4 regions of the Streptomyces sp. NPDC058371 genome follow, and region 1 is predicted to be linked to each of the others. Evidence: riboswitches for the same ligand, from Rfam matches in the RefSeq annotation. Region 1 holds a riboswitch; each other region holds the start of a gene.
The links. Region 1 has a riboswitch for thiamine pyrophosphate ahead of ACFWM2_RS02710 (purine-cytosine permease family protein). Riboswitches for the same ligand answer to the same signal wherever they lie in the genome.

Region 1 (5,436 bases):
TGTGCATGCCGGGAGATCCGCCCGGCGTACGTGATCGACCGGAAAGGCCCTAACCCCGCGGATGCCTGCGCAGCAGGTAGGTGTCCATGATCCAGCCCTTGCGCTCCCGGGCCTCCGCGCGCAGACGCTCGATGCGGGGGGCCGCCTCGGCTATCGGCCCCGAGGCGAGGATCTCGTCCGGGGTGCCGATGTAGGCGCCCCAGTAGATGTCGATGTCCTGGTCGGCATACGCCCGGAAGGCCTGGTGGGCGTCGAGCATCACCACCACGTCGTCCACCCCCTCGGGAAAGCCCTCCGCCAGGCGGCGCCCGGTGGTGATCTGGATGGGCCGCGCGACCCGGTTGAGCCCCGTGCGGTGCCTGGCGACGAGCGCCGAGACACTGCTGATCCCGGGAACGACCTCGTACGTGAACGCCACCGCGCCCCGGTCGAGGATCTCCTCCAGGATGCCGAGCGTGCTGTCGTACAGCGCGGGGTCCCCCCACACCAGGAACGCGCCGCTGCCGTCCTCGCTCAACTCCTCGACGATCAGCCGCTCGTAGAGGGCGGCGCGGGCGCTGCGCCAGTCACCGACCGCGGGTGAGTAGGCCGCGCCCCCGGCGGCCCGGTCGCGATCCGGGTCGCGCGCTTCGACCAGCCGGTACGTCCCCTCCGGCAGATGTGCGTCGAGGATGTCACGGCGCAGCTGAACGAGGTCGGACTTCACCTCGCCCTTGTCCAGGATGAAGAACACGTCCGTGCTCTTCAGCGCCTTGACCGCCTGCAGGGTCAGCTGGTCGGGATCGCCCGCCCCGATTCCGATGACATGAATCTTTCGCACGACCCGAGTCTGCCCCACGCCACTGACAGCCGGTCTATCCGGGTTCACTCCCGCGCAGTCGCGGCGCCCACGCCACCGCGTCGACCGCCGTACCGTCCCGCTCCACGACCCCCGCCAACCTCCGCGCCCAGGCCGCCAGTTCCGCCAGATCCATCCCGTACGGCCGGTTCTGTCCGGATTCGGCGGCCCACTGTTCGGCGGCGCCCGCCCCGCGTCGCAGCAGCCGGGCGCCGCCCGTCGTGTTGCCCCGGGCCGCATGGGTCAGCCCCACCGCGAGCTGGGCCAGCCCGCGCCACAGCGCGCGCTCGTCCGCGGGACCCGACTTCCAGGCGTCCTCGAAGACCTCGTGCGCGTGGAACGGCTTGCCCGCGGCCAGCAGCGCCTGCGCCTCGACGACCGTCTCGGCGGGGCTGCGTACGACCCCTTCGGGTTGCCGCTCCACCCCGTCCGCGCCGTACGGCAGGGGCCGGCCGAGCCCGTCCCGGGGACGGGCGTTGCGGGCCCGTCCCTCCGTGTCCCGGTCGCGTCGGTCGTCAGCCCCGGCCCTGGAAATCCTGCTCATGCTCCGATTGTCCCGCGCCGGCCCCGGTGCCGCCCCCGCGCCCCCGGCGGACCGGCCTGTGGCGTGCGGTAAAGTGCTGTTCGCGCGATCACGCGGTTCACCGCGGCGAGCGCACCGGGACGTGGCGCAGCTTGGTAGCGCACTTGACTGGGGGTCAAGGGGTCGCAGGTTCAAATCCTGTCGTCCCGACGGTGCGAAGGGTCTTCGCGGGCGAAAGCCCGCGGGGGCCCTTTCTGTTCGCACCGGTCCCGCGGGGGCCGGACCGCACCCGGAGCGGGGCGGCACCCTCGCCACCGCTACAACTGGCGCATCAGGCCCACCACTCGGCCCAGGATGACCGCGTCCTCGCCGGGAATCGGCGCGTAGGCGGAGTTGCGCGGCATGAGCCACACCTGACCGTCCTGCCGGCGCAGCTGCTTGACCGTGGCCTCGTCCTCCAGGAGCGCGACGACGATGTCGCCGTGATCGGCGCTGTCCTGGCGGCGGACGGCCACCACGTCGCCGTCGCAGATGGCCGCCTCGATCATGCTGTCGCCGCTCACGGTCAGTGCGAAGAAATCGCCGTCGCCGACCATCTGGCGCGGCAGCAGGTAGATGTCCTCGATCGCCTCTTCGGCGAGGACGGGCGTGCCCGCGGAGATGCGGCCCACCAGCGGTACTGCGGCCGGCTCCGGCCCGCGGTCGGCGTCCAGACTCGGCGCCCAGGTGGGCCGTACCTGATACGCGCGGGGCCGGTGCGGATCGCGGTACAGGACGCCCTTTCGCTCCAGTACCGACAGCTGGTGGGAGACCGAGGAGGTGCTCGCCAGCTCGACGGCCTCGCCGATCTCACGCATGGACGGCGGATAGCCCTGCCGCGCCACCTCGGTCCTGATGAACTCGATGATGGCCTGCTGGCGGCCGGTCAGCTCGCCCTGCACCGACCCGGTCCCGGGCGGCCGGCCGCGGCGTGCCCTCGCGAGGTTCTCCACCTGCGCCCCCTCCGTTCAAGATCCCGTCAGTGCGTCACCATAGCCCGCCCTCCCGGACAAAGGGAACGTCGTCCGCGTATCACGGTATTCACTCCCAGGCGTCCCTCCCCGGGCACACCGTGCGGCGCGGGCGTGACCCGCCGCACCGGCCCGGTCACCGTCCGCCGACCGCGCACGGCTGCCGTCCGCCCCACCACCTGGACGTACGCGCGGGCCGGGCTATCCTGGCCGGCGTACCGGACACGGGGTGCCCCGCACGAGGGCTGAGATCACACCCGTCGAACCTGAACCAGTTAGGACTGGCGGAGGGATGTCTCATGTCATTGCCGCATGCCCGCGGTGAGGTGGCCGTCGGGTCCCCGCAGCGCGTCTTCGACGGGCGGATGCCCGCCGCTCCCGGTGATCTGCGGGTCGAGGCCCGTGGCATCGCACCCGTCCCCGAGGACGCGCGGTACGGCAGCCCGGCCCGGCTGTTCACCGTGTGGTTCGCCCCCAACCTGACCATGACGGGCGTGTTCACCGGCACCGCCGGCGTCGCGCTCGGCCTCGACTTCGCCACCGCCCTCACCGCCGTCGTCCTCGGCACCCTCCTGGGCGCGGTGCCGACCGCCTACCTGGGCACCTGGGGCAGCCAGACCGGTGCGGGGCAACTCCCGCTCGCCCGGCTGGCGTTCGGGCGGGCCGTTGCGGTGCCGGGCGCCCTGCAGTGGCTCTCCTCGATCGCCTGGGACGCGCTGATCGGCCTGTTCGGCGGGGACGCGCTGGCCCAGCTGTGCGGCTGGCCGTTCTGGCTGGGCGTCCTGGTCATGATGACCGCCCAAGGGGCTCTCGGTGTCCTCGGGTACGAGGCGATCCACCGGCTCCAGACCGTGATGACGTTCGCGCTCGCCGCCGCCTTCGCCGCGCTGACCGCCAAGCTGCTCGGCGGCAGCCACCCCGCCGCCGTCGCCACGGTCCATGGCGCCGACCGGGCCGGCGCGTTCGTCCTGACCTGCACCATCGCACTGAGCCTCGCGTTGTCCTGGGCCCCCTACGCCAGCGATTTCAGCCGGTATCTCCCGCGCACCGCGTCCCGGCCGCGGATGTTCTGGTGCACGCTGCTCGGCGTCAGCGTGTCCTTCGTGGCCGTCCAGGCACTGGGCCTGTGGGGCGCGTCCGTCTTCACCGACCAGACCGCCCGAGGCGTCGACACCCTGCTCGGCGGCGGCGTCCTCGGTGCGTTCGGCCTGCTCGCCGTCGCGCTCGCGGCCCTGTCCAGCAACGCCATGAACGACTACAGCGGCTCGCTGGCCCTGCAGACCATGGGGGTACGCCTGCCGCGTCCGGTCGCCGCCGCGCTGGCCGCCGCCCTCGGCTTCCCGCTCGTCCTGTGGATGCACGCGGCCGACACCACCACCCGCTTCCAGAACGTGCTGCTGCTCGTCGGCTACTGGATCCCCGGATTCGTCGCGATCGTGGCCGTCGACTGGCTCGTCCGGGCCAGGGCCCGCGCCGGCGCCCCGGTCGACCTGGCCGCCGAGAACGCCCGCCCGCAGCAGTGGTGGCCCGCGCTCACGGCGTTCGTCGTCGCCTTCGCCGCCGCCGTCCCGTTCATGAGCACCAGCCTGTACGTGGGTCCGGTGGCCGACGCCCTGCACGGCGCCGATCTCGCCTACGGGGTGGCCTTCGTCGTGGCGCTCGCCGTGTACGCCCCGCTGCGCCTGGGTCTCGGCGCTACCTCGAAGGAGACCCGGTCATGACACAGCCGGCCACATCACCCGGTGCCGCGACCGCACCGGTTCCGGCAGCCGCCGTCGCGCCGCCGCGCGTCCTGACCGTCGCCGGGTCGGACTCCGGGGGCGGCGCCGGTATCCAGGCCGACCTGAAGACGATGCTCGCGCTGGGCGCGCACGGCATGAGCGTGCTGACCGCGGTCACCGCGCAGAACTCCCTCGGGGTCCAGGGGGCGTGGGAGCTGCCGGCCGAGGCGGTGCGGGCGCAGTACCGCAGCGTCGTGGACGACATCGGCGTACAGGCGCTGAAGACCGGCATGCTGGCCTCGCCCCTGCTCGTCGAGACCGTCGCCGAGCTGCTCGCGGACACCGCCGCACCCGTGGTCGTGGACCCGGTGAGCGTCTCCAAGCACGGCGACCGGCTGCTCGCCGACGACGCGCTGGACGCCGTACGGACCGTACTGCTGCGGGTCGCGACGGTGGCGACCCCGAATCTCGACGAGACGGCGCAGCTCACCGGGGTCTCGGTGACGAGTGAAGGGGACATGCGCCGGGCGGCGGAACGGCTCCTGGAGTACGGGCCGCGGTGGGTCCTCGTGAAGGGCGGTCATCTGCCGGGCGAGGCCGTGGACCTGCTGACCGACGGCCGCGAGGAGCACTGGCTGCGGGCCCCGCGCCACGACAACCGCCATACGCACGGCACGGGTTGCACCCTGGCCTCCGCGATCGCGGTCGGCCTGGCGCAGGGGCATCCGGTACCGGAGGCGGTGCGCCGGGCGAAGGAGTACGTCACGGGTGCGATCGCCGCGGGCTTCGCCCTGGGCGCGGGCCTGGGCCCGGTCGACCACGGCTGGCGGACCCGCCCGCGCCGGTGACGCGCTGCGCCCGCACTTGGTTGTCGAGGTGAGCCGGGCGCGTCTCGCCGAGCGGGTTCCTGCGGTTCGGGTGGGCACCGGGCTCCCGCGGTTCGGGTCGGCCGGGGTCGCCTTCCGCTACCGGGTCCCGGCGGGGGTCGTCGTTCGGGTCGGCCGGGACGCCTCCCGTTACCGGGTCCCCGCGGTCCTGAGTGCCGTGAGGACCAGCGTGCGGGCGACGGCGACGGTTTCGGTGAGCGATACGCGTTCGTCGGGGCCGTGGGCGAGGCGCACGTCGCCGGGTCCGTACTGCAGCGTCGGTATGCCCGCCGCCGCGTAGAGGCGCAGATCGCTGCCGTACGGCGCGCCGCGCTCCCGGGGTCCCGGTGAGCCGGTGGCGTCCGCGTGTGCGGTGCCGACCACCTCGCGCAGGGGATGCCCGGGGGCGAGCCTGCCACTGGCGAACCGGCCGCCGGGCCAGGAGACGACGGCCGGGTGGTCGCGCAGCCATGGATCG
Region 2 (5,436 bases), on a different contig from region 1:
ACAGCCCCCCGCACCACCGGATCCGCACCCCACGACCCTCATCGGGTCCGTGCAGCGGGCGATGCGGCTGCTGGAGGCGGTCGCCGCACGCGAGGGCGGAGCACCCGCCAAGCAACTGGCGCGCGAGGCCGGGCTCGCGCTTCCCACGGCGTACCACCTGCTGCGCACCCTGACCCACGAGGGCTATCTCCACCGCGAGAAGGGGCTGTTCTTCCTCGGTGAGGCCGCTGAGCGGCTGAGCAGCAGCGGAGCACAGCAGAAACGTCGCAGCACGGTGAACGAGGCGCTCGCCAGATGGCGCGATTCGATCGGTGCCCCGGTGTACTACGCGGTCTACCGCGAGGGCGAGATCGAGGTCATGTCCGTCGCCGAGAGCCCGGGCAATCCGGCCGTGGAGGAGTGGGCGGACTTCCGGGAGACCGGTCACGCCCATGCGATCGGCCAGTGTCTGCTGTCCCAACTGGACGAGGACGCCCGGCGGGACCACCTCGACCGCTACCCGGTCCAGTCCCTCACGCCGTACACGGTGCGTGACGAGCGCACCCTGTTGCGGCGTCTGGAACGCATGGGGCGGATGGAACCAGTCGTGGAACGACAGGCATATGCGCTGGGAACCGTCTGCGCCGCGATCCCTCTCACCGCAGGGACAACGGCCGCGACCATGGCCATTTCCCTGCCCTTTCACCAGGCGGAGCGGCTGCTTCCCGCGGCACGGCAATTGCAGGCCGAGATCGGCAGGCTGCTAGGGACACTCACGATCTCTATCAGCATCTGAAAACTCACTCCTTGTAATCTGCCATGTACTTTCTGCAAGATGCCACCAGCGTCAGGGGGACGATTCCTGGCCAGTCGACGGCAAACTCCGGGGTAGGCGATGCGCGAGTCGGTGCAGGCAGAGGTCATGATGAGCTTTCTCGTGTCGGAGGAGCTCGCCTTCCGTATTCCGGTGGAGCTGCGATATGAGACTTGTGATCCTTTTGCCGTGCGGCTGACTTTTCATCTGCCCGGTGATGCTCCGGTGACCTGGACATTCGGGCGGGAGTTGCTGATCGACGGCGTGGGCCGGGCCTGCGGCGACGGGGATGTGCGGATCTCGCCGGCGGACCCGGAGGCATTCGGTGAGGTGCTGATCCGGCTTCAGGTGGGCGGCGACCACGCGCTGTTCCGGTCCGGCACGGCACCGCTCGTGGCATTCCTCGACCGCACGGACAAGCTGGTGCCGCTCGGGCAGGAGCGCTCTCTCGCCGACTTCGACACCCATCTCGACGAGGCGTTGGACCGCATCCTCGCGGAGGAGCAGAGCGCGGGCTGAGACGCGCCGCGCCCCTCAAGTGGCGTAACGCTTCCTCACCCAGAGGTGGCGTTCCAACGCTCGCGTTCAGAGGGGCCTGTGCCGCTCCCGCGAGGCGCTCCCGCGATGGGTCCTGTGCCGTTTCGGCGCGGGGGCCTGATCCGCTCCCGTCCAGGGGATCCGTACGGCTCCCGTTCAGGAGCCCGTGCACCCGGCGGCGTCAGTGCTTGCGGCGGCGGCCCTTGCCGCCGCGGGCCGGAGTCCGGGCACTCGCGGGCGCCGGAGCCCCCGTGCCGCTCGGGCGGTCCGCGGAGACCACCAGGGCCGCCAGCGCCGTGGTCACCGGTACGGACGCCACCAGGCCGATCGAGCCGACCAGCGTGCGCACGATCTCCTCGGCGACCAGCTCGCTGTTGGCGACCGTGCCGACGCTGCTCTGCGCGATCGAGAAGAGCAGCAGCAGGGGGAGGGCCGCACCCGCGTACGCCAGTACGAGGGTGTTGACGACGGAGGCGATGTGGTCGCGGCCGATCCGGATGCCCGCCCGGTACAGCCCGCGCCAGCCCATCGTCGGATTGGCCTCGTGCAGCTCCCAGACGGCCGACGTCTGCGTCACCGTCACATCGTCGAGCACACCGAGCGAGCCGATGATCACACCGGCGAGGAGCAGACCGCTCATGTCGATGGACGGATACAGGCCATGGATCAGGCCGGTGTTGTCGTCCACGTTGCCGGTCAGCGCGGCCCAGCCGATGAACGCGGAGCCCAGCAGGCCGATCAGCACCAGCGAGAGCAGCGTGCCGACCACCGCCACCGAGGTACGGGCCGACAGGCCGTGGCACATGTAGAGGGCGATCAGCATGATGGCGCTGGCGCCGATCACGGCCACCACCAGGGGGTTCGAGCCCTGCAGGATCGCCGGCAGGATGAAGAGCGTCAGGATCAGGAAGCTGACGGCGAGCGCGATCAGCGCCATGAGACCGCGCATCCGGCCCACCACCACGACGGCCAGCGCGAAGATCCCGGCGAGCACCGCCATGGGGATCTTGCGGTTCACATCGGTGACCGAGTACTGCAGGTTCTTGGGCGCGGAGGGCTCGTACGCGACCACGACCTTCTCGCTCTGGTGCAACTGGCGTGACTGGTCGGGCTGGACGATCTCCGTGAACGTACGGCCCTTGTCCTTGCCGGTGTCGATCCGGATCGTCGCCTTCTTGCAGTCGCCCGTCGCCTGTTGTTGTGCCGAGGAGCCCTCGGGCGTCGAGGTGTCACCGGTCGGGGTGTCCCCCGAGGCGTTCACGGACTTGCAGTCCACCTGGTCGACCCTGGTGACCGTGGCCTGCTGGGTCTGCCGGTCGAAACCGACGCCGGTGCGTTCGTGCGAGGGAGCGCCGCCCGGCCAGAACACGGCCAGGCCGACAACGACCGCGGCCGCGAAGGGGATCAGGACGGCGGCGATGACCTTGCGCAGGTGCTTGGAGACCGGGGCCGCGGGGCCATGGCTGTGCGAGTGGCCGTGTCCGTGACCGTCGCCGGGGCCGTGCGCGTCACCGGAGCCGGAGCCGGATCCGGGTCCGCCGCCGTTCCCGTGACCATTGTCACCGTCCGGCCCGTGCCCGTGCCCGTCGCCCGGACCCCGCCCGTGGCCGTCGCCCGGACCCCGTCCACGCGGCGGCTCGGACGGTGGGAACGGTGGCTGCTGCGTCGTGGTCACCGACCGATCATCGCAAGAACGGCAGGGGCCCTCTGTTCACCGCGCCAGATATGACGCTAGCGTGGAGGCACCTTTGCACACGCGGGAGCTCGGAGCACCGGGCTGAGAGGGCGCTGACCTTCGTCTCAGCGATGTTTCACATGAAACATCGGCAGACGGAACTCGCTGCGTCGACCGCCGAACCTGTTACCGGGTAATGCCGGCGTAGGGAGTAGGTCTCATGACCATCAAGGACGTACGCACGCCTGCCTCCAGCCAGACGGACGGAGCGAGTGCTCCGGCCGGCGACGGTGGGGCCCCCGCCTCCACCGAGAGCGGCGAGGCCGGGAAGTCCATCGGCTGGCACAAGGCATACGTCGAGGGCTCTCGCCCCGACCTGCGGGTGCCGGTCCGTCAGGTGCACCTCACCAACGGGCAGTCGGTCACGCTGTACGACACCTCGGGCCCGTACACCGATCCGACCGTCGACACCGACGTCCGCAGGGGGCTGGCACCGCTGCGCGAGAACTGGATCATCGCCCGCGGTGACACCGAGGAGTACGCGGGCCGTCCCGTGCGCCCCGAGGACGACGGAATCAAGCACACCTCACCGCGCGGGGGGCTCAGGAACCTCGACGCGGTCTTCCCGGGGCGGCCGCGGCAGCCGCGCCGGGGGCGTCCCGGGGAGGCCGTCACCCAGCTCGCGTACGCCCGCCGCGGGGAGATCACGCCCGAGATGGAGTTCGTGGCGGTCCGGGAGAACGTCGACCCCGAGGTCGTACGCGAGGAGATCGCCGCCGGCCGCGCGGTGCTGCCCGTGAACGTCAACCACCCGGAGATCGAGCCGATGATCATCGGCAAGCGCTTCCTGGTGAAGGTCAACGCCAACATCGGCAACTCGGCGGTCACCTCTTCCATCGAGGAGGAGGTGGACAAGATGACGTGGGCGACGAAGTGGGGCGCCGACACGGTCATGGACCTGTCCACCGGCCGCAACATCCACACCACCCGTGAGTGGGTGCTGCGCAACTCCCCCGTGCCCATCGGCACGGTGCCGCTCTACCAGGCGCTGGAGAAGGTCGACGGCCGTGCCGAGGAGCTGACCTGGGAGATCTACAAGGACACGGTCGTCGAGCAGGCCGAGCAGGGCGTGGACTACATGACGGTGCACGCGGGCGTGCGCCTTCCGTACGTGCCGCTCACCGCGAACCGCAAGACGGGCATCGTCTCGCGCGGCGGCTCGATCATGGCCGCGTGGTGCCTCGCGCACCACAAGGAGTCGTTCCTGTACGAGAACTTCGAGGAGCTCTGCGAGATCCTCGCCGCCTACGACGTCACGTACTCGCTCGGCGACGGGCTGCGGCCCGGGTCGATCGCGGACGCCAACGATGCCGCTCAGTTCGCGGAGTTGAGGACGCTCGGGGAACTCAACACGGTCGCGAAGCGTTTCAACGTACAGACCATGATCGAGGGCCCGGGCCATGTCCCGATGCACAAGATCAAGGAGAACATCGACCTTCAGCAGGAGATCTGCGAGGAGGCGCCGTTCTACACCCTCGGCCCGCTGACGACGGATGTCGCGCCGGCGTACGACCACATCACCTCCGGCATCGGCGCCGCGATGATCGCCTGGTGGGGCACGGCCATGCTCTGCTACGTCACGCCCAAGGAGCACCTGGGCCTGCCCAACCGTGACGACGTCAAGACCGGCGTCATCACATACAAGATCGCCGCACACGCGGCCGACCTCGCCAAGGGGCACCCCGGCGCTCAGGAATGGGACGACGCGCTGTCCGACGCCCGCTTCGAGTTCCGCTGGGAGGACCAGTTCAATCTGGCCCTCGACCCGGACACGGCACGGGAGTTCCACGACGAGACCCTCCCGGCCGAGCCCGCCAAGACGGCCCACTTCTGCTCGATGTGCGGGCCGAAGTTCTGCTCGATGAAGATCTCCCACGACATCCGCCGCGAACACGGCGGTTCCCAGGCGGAGATCGAGGAGGGCATGGCGCAGAAGTCCAAGGAGTTCGCGGCCGCGGGGAACCGGGTCTATCTGCCGCTGGCCGACTGACCGCTGGAACGGCGGTGTTCCTCGGGGTTGTCGACCGAGGAACACCGCCGCATTTCGGTGGCGCTGGGCATTCCTCAGGCGCTCGATCTGTTTTTTGAGCAGTTCGGTGGGGAAGAAGGCGGGACTGCCACCCACCTTCATCGTGTCGAACGTCGCGATGGTGGTACCGACTCGCACGACGACGTATCGATCGATCCGTGGGACTTTCCTGTCCGGCCCGCCCTTCTTGGACGGCGGGAGCGTGGCAGGGATGGTCACACGGAAGCGCACTGCTTCGTCGCCGATGTCCAAGGACTTCTCGGCAGCCATCTTCGCCTGGTACTTCCCGGTATAGCCCTCTCCGGTGAAGGACTTGCACGTCTTCAGCCCGTTGCGTACCTG
Region 3 (5,436 bases), on a different contig from region 1:
TGGTCGTCGCCGGTTACGTCAGGGGCGCCGAGGGTGCGTGGGTGGCGATGGCGCTCACCGCGCTGGCCGTCCTGGTCTGGCGGATGACCGAACCGCCCGAGGGCTACCTCAAGGACGTCACCGCCGGGGTTTTCGCGGCCTTCTACGTGCCGTTCCTGGCGACGTTCGTGGCGATGATGCTCACGGCCGACGACGGTCCGCGGCGCGTCCTGACGTTCCTGCTCCTGACGGTCGTCAGCGACACCGGCGCGTACGCCGTCGGCTGGCGCTTCGGCAAGCACAAACTGGCGCCGCGCATCAGCCCCGGCAAGACCCGCGAGGGCCTGGTCGGAGCGGTCACCTTCGCGATGGCCGCGGGTGCGCTGTGCATGCAGTTCCTGATCGACGACGGCAGCTGGTGGCAGGGTCTGCTCATCGGGTTCGCGGTGGCCGCCAGCGCCACGCTCGGTGACCTCGGCGAGTCCATGATCAAGCGGGACCTGGGCATCAAGGACATGGGCACGCTGCTGCCGGGGCACGGCGGCATCATGGACCGGCTGGACTCGCTCCTGCCGACGGCACCCGTGGTGTGGCTGCTCCTGGTGATCTTCGTGGGCTCCGGCTGACCACTGCGCCCTGACCTTGTTGTACGTCGCTGACCTGCAGTTCTTGAGTGAGAGGCTCGCTGTCCACAGGGCGGCGGGCCTCTCTTCATATGTCTGCGACACTGGTAGAGCTATGCCTAAGCCCGGAGAACTCACTTTCGTCGCCCCCCGCGGAGCCAAGAAGCCGCCGCGGCACCTTGCCGATCTCACGCCCGCCGAGCGTAAAGAGGCGGTTGCCGCGATCGGTGAGAAGCCGTTTCGCGCCAAGCAGCTCTCGCAGCACTACTTCGCGCGGTACGCGCACGACCCGGAGCAGTGGACGGACATCCCGGCCGCCTCGCGCGGGAAGCTGCAGGAAGCGCTGCTGCCCGAGCTGATGTCCGTCGTCCGGCACATCAGCTGTGACGACGACACCACCCGCAAGACCCTGTGGCGGCTCTTCGACGGCACGCTCGTCGAATCCGTGCTGATGCGGTACCCGGACCGGGTCACCATGTGCATCAGCTCGCAGGCCGGCTGTGGGATGAACTGCCCGTTCTGCGCCACCGGACAGGCCGGGCTGGACCGGAATCTGTCCACCGGCGAGATCGTGCACCAGATCGTGGACGGCATGCGCGCCCTGCGGGACGGCGAGATTCCCGGTGGCCCGGCGCGGCTGAGCAACATCGTCTTCATGGGCATGGGCGAGCCGCTCGCCAACTACAAGCGGGTCGTGGGCTCGATCCGGGCGCTCACCGACCCCGAGCCGGACGGTCTGGGGCTCTCGCAGCGCGGAATCACCGTGTCGACCGTGGGCCTGGTGCCCGCGATCCACCGGTTCTCCGACGAGGGCTTCAAGTGCCGCCTCGCCATCTCCCTGCACGCGCCGGACGACGAGCTGCGCGACACCCTCGTCCCCGTGAACACGCGGTGGAAGGTGCGCGAGGTGCTGGACGCCGGCTGGGAGTACGCGGCCAAGTCGGGGCGCCGGCTGTCCATCGAGTACGCCCTCATCCGTGACATCAACGACCAGGCGTGGCGTGGTGACCGGCTCGGACGGCTGCTCAAGGGCAAGCCCGTGCACGTGAACCTGATCCCGCTGAACCCGACGCCCGGCTCCAAGTGGACCGCCTCGCGGCCCGAGGACGAGAAGGCGTTCGTCGAGGCCATCGCGGCCCACGGCGTGCCGGTCACCGTCCGGGACACCCGCGGCCAGGAGATCGACGGGGCCTGCGGGCAGCTGGCGGCGGCGGAGCGCTAGGACCCGGCTGCCCGGTGTCACCGGGGAGCCACCAGCCGCGTTCCGGCGAGGGAGCGGTAGTCTGACTGGCGTACGTACATCTTCATATTCCGACAGGGGAGCGCCACAGCGCTGAGAGTGCGGCACAGGCCGCAGACCCTCTGAACCTTGCCCAGGTCATTCTGGGTAGGAAGTTCGGTCGTTACTCAAGCTGTTGCGCCCTGCCCGGGAACTATCAGAGGTTCCCGGGCAGGGCCGCGTCTCTTCCTGGTCATCCCAGGAGGAATTCAGTGAGCACCACCAAGAGGTTGACGGCAGCGGTCGTCGCCACCGGTCTCGGGCTCGTCACGCTCTCCGCGTGCGGCTCGTCCGACGACAACGCCGGCTCCGGGTCCAAGACCGTGACCCTCGTCAGCCATGACTCCTTCGCCGCCTCGAAGAGCGTGCTCAAGGCGTTCGAGAAGGAGTCCGGGTACAAGGTCAGGGTCCTCAAGGACGGCGACGCCGGGCAGGCCGTCAACAAGGCCATCCTCACCAAGGACAACCCGCAGGGCGACGTCTTCTTCGGCGTCGACAACACACTGCTGTCCCGCGCGCTCGACAACGGACTCTTCCAGCCGTACGCGGCCAAGGGCCTGTCCGCCGTCGCCGCGGACGTCCAGCTCGACAAGGCCGAGCACCGCGTCACACCCATCGACTCCGGTGACATCTGCGTCAACTACGACAAGCAGTACTTCGCCGACCACAAGCTGGCCCCGCCGCAGTCCTTCGACGACCTGGTGAAGCCCGCGTACAAGAACCTGCTCGTCACGGAGAACGCCTCGACGTCGTCGCCGGGCCTCGGCTTCCTGCTCGGCAGCGCGGCGCGGTACGGCGACACCGGCTGGCAGGACTACTGGAAGAAGCTCAAGGCCAACGGCGTGAAGGTCGTGGACGGCTGGGAGCAGGCCTACAACGACGAGTTCTCCGGTTCGGCCGGTGGCAAGAAGGCGAAGGCCGACCGCCCACTGGTCGTCTCGTACGCCTCGTCGCCGCCCGCCGAGGTCATCTACGCCGATCCGCGGCCCAAGACCGCGCCGACCGGCGTCGCCACCGGCACCTGTTTCCGGCAGATCGAGTTCGCGGGCCTGCTGAGCAACGCGAAGAACGCCAAGGGCGGCAAGGCGCTGCTGGACTTCCTGATCACCAAGAAGTTCCAGCAGGACATGCCGCTGAACATGTTCGTGTACCCGGTGGTCGAGGGCGCCCGGGTCCCGGCCGAGTTCACCGAGTTCGGGCCGGCCGCCAAGAACCCCGAGACGCTCGCCCCCGGCACCATCGCCGACCACCGTGACCAGTGGGTCAAGTCGTGGACCTCACTCGTACTGAAGTAGCGCCCCGGCCGCCCGGGAAGTCCCGGAAACAGGGGGAGCCCGGGGCGTCCCGGGCGCGCAGGGGGCTCTCCCGCGGCGGCGCGGCGCGGCTCGGACTGATGGCGCTGCCCGTCGCGTTCTTCGCGGCCTTCTTCGCGTACCCGGTGGCGGCGATCGTCGGCCGCGGGCTCAAGGCCGACGGGGTCTGGCGGTTCGGGCGGATCGGCGAGGTGCTCGCCCAGTCCGACATCCGGCACGTCCTGTGGTTCACCACCTGGCAGGCGTGCGCGTCGACCGCGCTCACGCTGCTGATCGCGCTCCCCGGCGCGTATGTCTTCGCGCGCTTCGAGTTCCGGGGCAAGCAGGTGCTGCGGGCGGTGGTCACCGTCCCCTTCGTGCTGCCGACCGTCGTCGTCGGCACCGCATTCCTGGCGCTGGTCGGCCGGGGCGGGCTGCTCGACGAGCTGTGGGGCGTACGGCTGGACACCACTGTCTGGGCGATCCTGCTCGCGCACGTCTTCTTCAACTACGCCGTCGTCGTCCGGACGGTCGGCGGTCTCTGGGCGCAGCTCGACCCGCGTCAGGAGGAGGCCGCGCGGATGCTCGGCGCCTCCCGGTTCGCCGCCTGGCGCAAGGTGACCCTGCCGGCTCTCGGGCCCGCCCTCGCCGCTGCCGCTCTCATGGTCTTCCTCTTCACCTTCACCTCGTTCGGTGTGGTGCAGATCCTCGGCGGCCCCACCTTCTCGACCCTCGAGGTCGAGATCTACCGGCAGACCTCGGAGATCTTCGATCTCTCCACCGCCGCCGTGCTGACCATCGTCCAGTTCGTGGCGGTCGGCGCGATCCTCGCGGTGCACGCCTGGACCGTACGGCGCCGGGAGACCGCCCTGCGTCTGGTGGACGCCTCGATGACCGCGCGCCGGCCGCGTGGGGCCGGGCAGTGGGCGCTGCTCGCCGGGGTCCTCGCGAGCATCGCCGTCCTGCTCGTGCTGCCTCTCGGGGTGCTGGTCCAGCGGTCCCTGGACACCCCCGGCGGTTACGGGTTGGCGTACTACAGAGCGCTCACCTCCGAGGACGGCGGCATCTTCCTGGTGGCGCCGATCGAGGCGATCGGCAACTCGCTCCAGTACGCGTTCGCCGCCACCGCCGTCGCCGTGCTGATCGGCGCTCTCGCGGCCACCGCCCTCACCCGGCGTGCGGGCCGGCTCGTCCGCGGGTTCGACGCGCTGCTGATGCTGCCGCTCGGCGTCTCCGCGGTCACGGTCGGCTTCGGGTTCCTGATCGCCCTGGACGAGCCGCCGCTGGATCTGCGGTCCTCCTGGATCCTGGTGCCGCTCGCGCAGGCACTCGTCGGTGTCCCGTTCGTGGTCCGCACGATGCTGCCCGTCCTGCGCGCGGTGGACGAGCGGTTGCGGGAGGCGGCGACCGTGCTCGGGGCGTCGCCGTGGCGGGTGTGGCGCGAGGTCGATCTGCCGATGGTGCGGCGGGCGCTGCTGATCGCGGCCGGGTTCGCCTTCGCCGTCTCGCTGGGCGAGTTCGGGGCGACCGTCTTCATCGCGCGGCCGGACAATCCGACGCTGCCGGTCGCTGTGGCCCGGCTCCTCGGTCGTGCCGGTGACCTGAACTACGGTCAGGCGATGGCCCTTTCGACGATCTTGATGGTGGTGTGCGCGGTGGCGCTGCTGGTTCTGGAGCGCTTGCGGACCGACCCGACGGGGGAGTTCTGATGACCAGGCTCACGGAGGTGCGGGGTGCCCTGCTCGGCATCGAGGCGGCGACCGTACGGTTCGGCGGGCGGCCCGTGCTCGACGCCGTCGGCCTCGACGTCGCCGAGCACGAGATCGTCTGCGTGCTCGGACCGAGCGGCAGCGGCAAGTCGACACTGCTGCGGGCGGTGGCGGGACTGCAGACGCTCGACGCGGGCCGGGTCCAGCTCGACGGCCGCGATCAGTCGGGGGTGCCCGCGCATCGGCGGGGCGTCGGGCTGATGTTCCAGGACCATCAGCTCTTCCCGCAGCGGGATGTCGGCGGCAACGTCGCCTTCGGGCTGCGGATGCACGGCGTCCCGAAGGGCGAACAGGGCGTACGGGTGAGGGAGTTGCTGGAGCTCGTGGGCCTGCCCGGCGCCGCGTCCAGGGCCGTCGCCTCCCTCTCCGGCGGTGAGCAGCAGCGAGTGGCGCTGGCCCGTGCCCTCGCCCCGCGTCCCCGGCTGCTGATGCTGGACGAGCCGCTGGGCCAGCTCGACCGCTCGCTGCGGGAGCGGCTGGTCGTCGAACTGGGG
Region 4 (5,436 bases), on a different contig from region 1:
GTGATCGCCCGCACGACGACGACACGGCGGGCGCCCGCTTCGAGCACCTCGTCCAGATTGCCGAGGTCGATGCCGCCGATGGCGAACCAGGGGCGATCGGTGCCCAGCGAGGCGGTGTGGCGCACCAGGTCGAGGCCGGGTGCGTGCCGGCCGGGCTTGGTGGGCGTGGGCCAGCAGGGGCCCGTGCAGAGGTAGTCCACGCCCTCCTGGACCGCGGCGGCCGCGGCCTCGGACCCGGCGTGCGTGGAACGGCCGATCAGGACGTCCTCGCCGAGGATCGCGCGGGCGGCAGGGACGGGGAGGTCACCCTGGCCCAGGTGCAGCACATCGGCGCCGACGGCGTGGGCGACGTCCGCACGGTCGTTCACCGCGAGGAGCTTGCCGTGGCGCGCGCAGGCGTCCGCGAAGACCTGGAGGTGCGCCAGCTCCTCGGCCGCCTCCATGCCCTTGTCGCGCAGCTGCACGATGTCGACCCCGCCCGCCAGGACCGCGTCGAGGAACTCGGCGAGGTCGCCCTGGCGCCTACGGGCATCCGTGCACAGGTAGACCCGGGCGTCGGCGAGCTGCTGGCGGGCGGTGGCGGCGGTCTCGGGCATGGGTGTGTGTCCCCCGTGGTCGGTGGCGCGTACGGACCGCGGCGGCCGGGTGAGCGGCGAGCCGTGGTCCGTACGCCGGACGGTTGTCGGATCAGACGGCGAGCGCCTGGGCGCGGCGCTTCACCTCCGTGCCGCGATTCTCGCTCAGAGCCTGCGCGGGGGTGCCGGGCAGGGTCGAGTCGGGGGTGAAGAGCCACTCGAGCATCTCTTCGTCGGTGAAGCCGTCGTCCCGCAGGAGCGTCAGGGTGCCGGTCAGGCCCTTGACGACCTTCTGCTCGACCCCGTCGATAAAGGCGGCGGGGACGTGCAGCGCGCGGTTCTCACCACGGCGTACGGCAATCAGCTGGCCTTCCCTGACCAGCTGCCGGACGCGGGTCACCTCGACGCCGAACTGTTCGGCGATGTCGGGGAGGGTGAGCCAGGCGGGGACGAGAGCATCGATCTTTGCGTCAATCTCGGTCACGGGACAAGCCTGCCATCCCGGACTGACAGTCGGAAGCCAGACCCCTCCGACCAGGGGTGACGGACCAGGGCCCGCCCGGCGGATCATGCGCCGGGTCGTGGGGTGTGGCACGCACACTCGCGGCGTTGTCGTCGGCCGTGATGGCTCCGCTTTGCGCGGCACGCACCCCACCCCGCTCGGCCCAGTCTCCGGGCACCGTGCGGACGGAACCGCAGGATCCGCCGGACAGACCCTAGGCCGCGGCGGCCTTCAGCGGCCGCGCCGGGTCCGCGAGCAGTTCCGGATCCATAGGGGTCCCCGCCTCGATGACCTTGCGGCCCTGGGCCAGGTCCCGGGGGCGGCCGACCGCGAGAAGCGCGACGAGCCGGCCCTCCCGCAGCCAGCAGACCGTCCAGGCCGCCCCCGAGGGGTCGCCGCGCCACACGGTCGTGTCGGCGGAGTCGTGGTGGCCGACGTACTGCACGAAGCGGCCGAACTGCTCGGACCAGAAGTACGGGACCGGGTCGTAGGCCGCCGGGGCCTCGCCGATGATGTTCGCCGCCACCGTGCGCGGCCCCTGCAGGGCGTTGTCCCAGTGGTGGACCAGCAGGCGCCCCTCGTACCGCCCCGAGGGGAAGGAGGCGCAGTCGCCGACCGCGAACACGTCCGGCGCGGAGGTGCGCAGATGGGCGTCGGCCAGCACCTCGCGGTGGGCACCGAGCGTGATCCCGGAGCCGGCCAGCCAGGCGGTGGCGGGGCGGGCGCCGATGCCGACGACGACCGCGCCCGCGGGCACCCGCGAACCGTCGTCGAGGATCACCGCGCCGGGCTCGATACGCTCCACGCGCGCGTGGGTGCGCAGCGTGGCACCGCTGTCGGCGTACCAGGCGGCCATCGGCGCGGCCACCTCGGCGGGCAGCGCTCCGGCCAGCGGCCGGTCGGCGGCCTCTACGACGGTCACCGCGCAGCCCGCCTCACGCGCCGCCGTGGCGAACTCGGCCCCGATCCAGCCCGCTCCCACGACCACGATGTCGTGCTGCTGGGCGAGCACGGGACGCAGCCGCTCGGCGTCGTCGAGGGTGCGCAGGAGATGGACCCCCGGCACGCCCTCGGTGCCCGGCAGCCGGATCGGTTCGGCACCCGTCGCGAGCACGAGGACGTCGTACGGGACCGGACCGGAGTCGGTGTCCAGCTCGTGGTCCCCGGGGCGCACGCCGAGCGCCTCGCGGCCGAGTTGCAGTTCGATGCCCAGGCTCTCGAAGTCCACGTCGAAGGCGGAGCCCTCGGCCTTGCCGAGCAGCACGGCCTTGGACAGGGGTGGCCTGTCGTACGGCTGGTGCGGCTCCGCGCCGATCAGGGTCACGCTGCCGGTGAAGCCCTGTTCCCGCAGGGCGACCGCGGTCTGCACCCCGGCCATGCCCGCGCCCACGACGACGACCCGCCGCGCTGTCCGCTCCTGCGTCTGCTCGCTCACCTGATCACCTTAGACACCTGACAAAATGTCAGTCAGGGGACGTGCTCAGTGACCTGTTCCACACTTTCGTGGATCTGTTCCACCACGCTCGTCCCGCTGCCCGCCTGCGACTCCCACTTCCAGGTCTCCTCCAGGCGCACCCGGCCGTCGGCCAGTTCGACGACCGCGGACACGCAGTGCCCGGAGGAGGTCGTGCCGTCGTGCTTCAGCTGCACGTAACGGAAGTCGAGCCGGTCCCCCTCCCGTCTACCCACGAGATGACCACGTACGACATCGCCGCCGGCGTACTCGGCCCAGATCACGCCGTCCTTCTCGTGGTACGTGAACCGGGTGCGGGTGCCGACCTGCCCCGGCGCCTGGTCGGCGACCGGGGCCAGGACGAGACCGTCGAGCGAGCGGGCCACGCGGAGGGCTCCTCTACTGAGGTTCGAGTACTGAGGTTCGTGACGAAGGGCTAGGCTGGCCAACGTAAAGCACACGCGGGAGCCCGGACGAACCGGGCTGAGAGGGAGGCTGGGACGGCCTCCGACCGTACGAACCTGATCCGGGTCATGCCGGCGAAGGGAGGGGCTGGACGCCCATGTCGCGTACCTCAGACGTCCTGGTCATCGGGGGCGGAATCATCGGTCTGGTGACCGCCTGGCGGGCCGCTCAGCGCGGGTTCTCCACCGCGGTCGTGGACCCGGAACCGGGCGGCGGAGCGGCGCAGGTGGCCGCCGGCATGCTGGCCGCCGTCACCGAACTGCACTACGGCGAGCAGACCCTGCTGGGACTCAACCTCGCCTCCGCGCGCCGCTATCCGGACTTCGTGGCCGAGCTGACCGCGGCGACCGGCCTGGACCTCGGCTACCGCCAGTGCGGCACGCTCGCCGTCGCGCTCGACGCCGACGACCGGGCCCATCTGCGCGAACTGCACGCCCTGCAGAGGCAGTCGGGCCTGGAGTCGGAGTGGCTGAGCGGCCGTGAGTGCCGTCGCCTGGAGCCGCTGCTGGCGCCCGGAGTGCGCGGCGGCCTGCGGGTCGACGGCGACCACCAGATCGACCCGCGCCGGCTGGCCAGGGCTCTGGTCACCGCATGCGAGCGCGCCGGGGTCGTCTTCCACCGGACCTGGGCCGAGCGGCTCTCCGTCGTACGGGACCGGGCCGCCGGCGTCGGCACCGCGCACGGCACCGACCTCTCGGCGGGCCACGTCGTCCTCGCCGCGGGCAGCCTCAGCGGGCGGCTCGCCGGGGTCCCCGACGCCGTACTGCCGCCCGTGCGGCCGGTGAAGGGGCAGGTGCTGCGGCTGACCGTGCCGCAGCGGTACGCGCCCTTCCTGAGCCGGACCGTGCGCGCCGTCGTCCGCGGCAGCCAGGTCTATCTGGTGCCGCGCGAGAGCGGCGAGCTGGTCGTCGGCGCCACCAGCGAGGAGCTGGGCTGGGACAGGACGGTGACCGCGGGCGGCGTGTACGAGCTGCTGCGCGACGCCCACGAGCTGGTCCCCGGGATCACCGAACTGCCGCTCACCGAGACCCGGGCCGGACTGCGACCCGGCTCCCCGGACAACGCGCCGCTGCTCGGTCCGACCGAGCTCGACGGCCTCCTGCTGGCCACCGGGCACTTCCGCAACGGCGTCCTGCTCACGCCCGTGACCGGCGACGCCATGGCGCACGTCCTCGCCACCGGTGAACTCCCGGCCGAGGCACGCCCCTTCACCCCCAAGCGCTTCAGCACGGCCCTCACGGAGCAGCCCGCATGAACATCATCGTCAACGGCGAACAGCAGCGGATCGCCGCGGGCACCGCGCTCGACACCCTCGTCTCGGCCCTGACCCCGGCCCCGTCCGGCGTCGCCGCCGCGCTCAACGAAACCGTCGTCCCACGCGCGCGGTGGTCGTCCACGTCCCTCTCCGAGGGAGACCGCGTCGAAGTCCTCACCGCCGTCCAAGGAGGCTGACCCATGGCCGACGATCCCTTCGTCCTCGGCGGTACGACCTTCTCGTCCCGGCTGATCATGGGCACCGGAGGCGCCCCCAGCCTCGACGTGCTGGAACGCTCGCTCGTCGCGTCCGGCACGGAGCTGACGACGGTCGCGATGCGGCGGGTGAACCCGGCGGCCCACGGCTCGGTCCTCTCCGTGCTCGACAAGCTCGGCATCCGGGTGCTGCCGAACACGGCGGGCTGTTTCACCGCAGGGGAGGCCGTCCTGACCGCGCGCCTGGCCCGCGAGGCCCTCGGCACCGACCTGGTCAAGCTGGAGGTCATCGCCGACGAGCGCACGCTGCTGCCCGATCCGATCGAGCTGCTGGATGCCGCCGAGACGCTCGTGGACGACGGCTTCACCGTGCTGCCGTACACGAACGACGACCCGGTCCTCGCGCGGAAGCTGGAGGACGTCGGCTGCGCCGCGGTCATGCCGCTGGGTTCACCCATCGGCTCCGGGCTCGGGATCCGCAATCCGCACAACTTCCAGCTGATCGTGGAGCACGCACGCGTGCCGGTCGTTCTGGACGCCGGTGCCGGCACGGCGTCCGATGCCGCGCTCGCCATGGAACTGGGGTGCGCGGGTGTGATGCTCGCCTCGGCGGTGACCCGCGCGCAGGAGCCCGTTCTCATGGCGGAGGCCATGCGGCACGCGGTCGAGGGCGGGCGGCTGGCGCGGCGCGCGGGGCGCATCCCCCGCCGTCACTTCGCCGAGGCGTCCTCCCCCGCGGAGGGCATGGCGCGGCTGGATCCCGAGCGGCCCGCCTTCTAGGCACCCGTCAGGCGCGCGCCACTGAGACGCGCCACTGAGAGATGTGCCACCCCGGCCGCGACTCCCCGCCGGGGCCGGGACGGGCGCGCCCCGGCGGCGGCTCCCCTCCGGGCTGGGACAGGTGCGTCACAGGTCGGCTGCAGTCCGGCGCCGGTATCGGCCGAACGGGCGGGGGTGTCGGTGACGGATCG

Region 2: it holds a riboswitch for thiamine pyrophosphate, as region 1 does, so the genes downstream of both, thiC (phosphomethylpyrimidine synthase ThiC) here and ACFWM2_RS02710 (purine-cytosine permease family protein) in region 1, are expected to answer to the same signal.
Region 3: it holds a riboswitch for thiamine pyrophosphate, as region 1 does, so the genes downstream of both, ACFWM2_RS20190 (thiamine ABC transporter substrate binding subunit) here and ACFWM2_RS02710 (purine-cytosine permease family protein) in region 1, are expected to answer to the same signal.
Region 4: it holds a riboswitch for thiamine pyrophosphate, as region 1 does, so the genes downstream of both, thiO (glycine oxidase ThiO) here and ACFWM2_RS02710 (purine-cytosine permease family protein) in region 1, are expected to answer to the same signal.

The regions. Positions count from the first base shown of each region.
Region 1 covers NZ_JBHXJC010000001.1:622,686-628,121, forward strand. The annotation lists gene cobF (precorrin-6A synthase (deacetylating)) at 50-820, opposite strand; gene ACFWM2_RS02695 (DUF309 domain-containing protein) at 855-1,382, opposite strand; tRNA gene ACFWM2_RS02700 (tRNA-Pro) at 1,498-1,571, shown strand; gene lexA (transcriptional repressor LexA) at 1,679-2,353, opposite strand; TPP riboswitch at 2,587-2,681, shown strand; gene ACFWM2_RS02710 (purine-cytosine permease family protein) at 2,671-4,092, shown strand; gene thiD (bifunctional hydroxymethylpyrimidine kinase/phosphomethylpyrimidine kinase) at 4,089-4,940, shown strand; gene ACFWM2_RS02720 (ArgE/DapE family deacylase) at 5,109-5,436, opposite strand, start outside.
Region 2 covers NZ_JBHXJC010000016.1:14,578-20,013, forward strand. The annotation lists gene ACFWM2_RS33610 (IclR family transcriptional regulator) at 41-775, shown strand; gene ACFWM2_RS33615 (SsgA family sporulation/cell division regulator) at 875-1,312, shown strand; gene ACFWM2_RS33620 (YibE/F family protein) at 1,512-3,005, opposite strand; TPP riboswitch at 3,077-3,233, shown strand; gene thiC (phosphomethylpyrimidine synthase ThiC) at 3,226-5,055, shown strand.
Region 3 covers NZ_JBHXJC010000006.1:125,870-131,305, reverse strand. The annotation lists gene ACFWM2_RS20200 (phosphatidate cytidylyltransferase) at 1-605, shown strand, start outside; gene rlmN (23S rRNA (adenine(2503)-C(2))-methyltransferase RlmN) at 718-1,824, shown strand; TPP riboswitch at 1,909-2,014, shown strand; gene ACFWM2_RS20190 (thiamine ABC transporter substrate binding subunit) at 2,094-3,176, shown strand; gene ACFWM2_RS20185 (ABC transporter permease) at 3,152-4,882, shown strand; gene ACFWM2_RS20180 (ABC transporter ATP-binding protein) at 4,882-5,436, shown strand, end outside.
Region 4 covers NZ_JBHXJC010000005.1:71,770-77,205, reverse strand. The annotation lists gene thiE (thiamine phosphate synthase) at 1-596, opposite strand, end outside; gene ACFWM2_RS17640 (Rv2175c family DNA-binding protein) at 688-1,059, opposite strand; gene ACFWM2_RS17635 (NAD(P)/FAD-dependent oxidoreductase) at 1,292-2,512, opposite strand; gene ACFWM2_RS17630 (hypothetical protein) at 2,545-2,916, opposite strand; TPP riboswitch at 2,982-3,095, shown strand; gene thiO (glycine oxidase ThiO) at 3,093-4,250, shown strand; gene thiS (sulfur carrier protein ThiS) at 4,247-4,447, shown strand; gene ACFWM2_RS17615 (thiazole synthase) at 4,451-5,245, shown strand.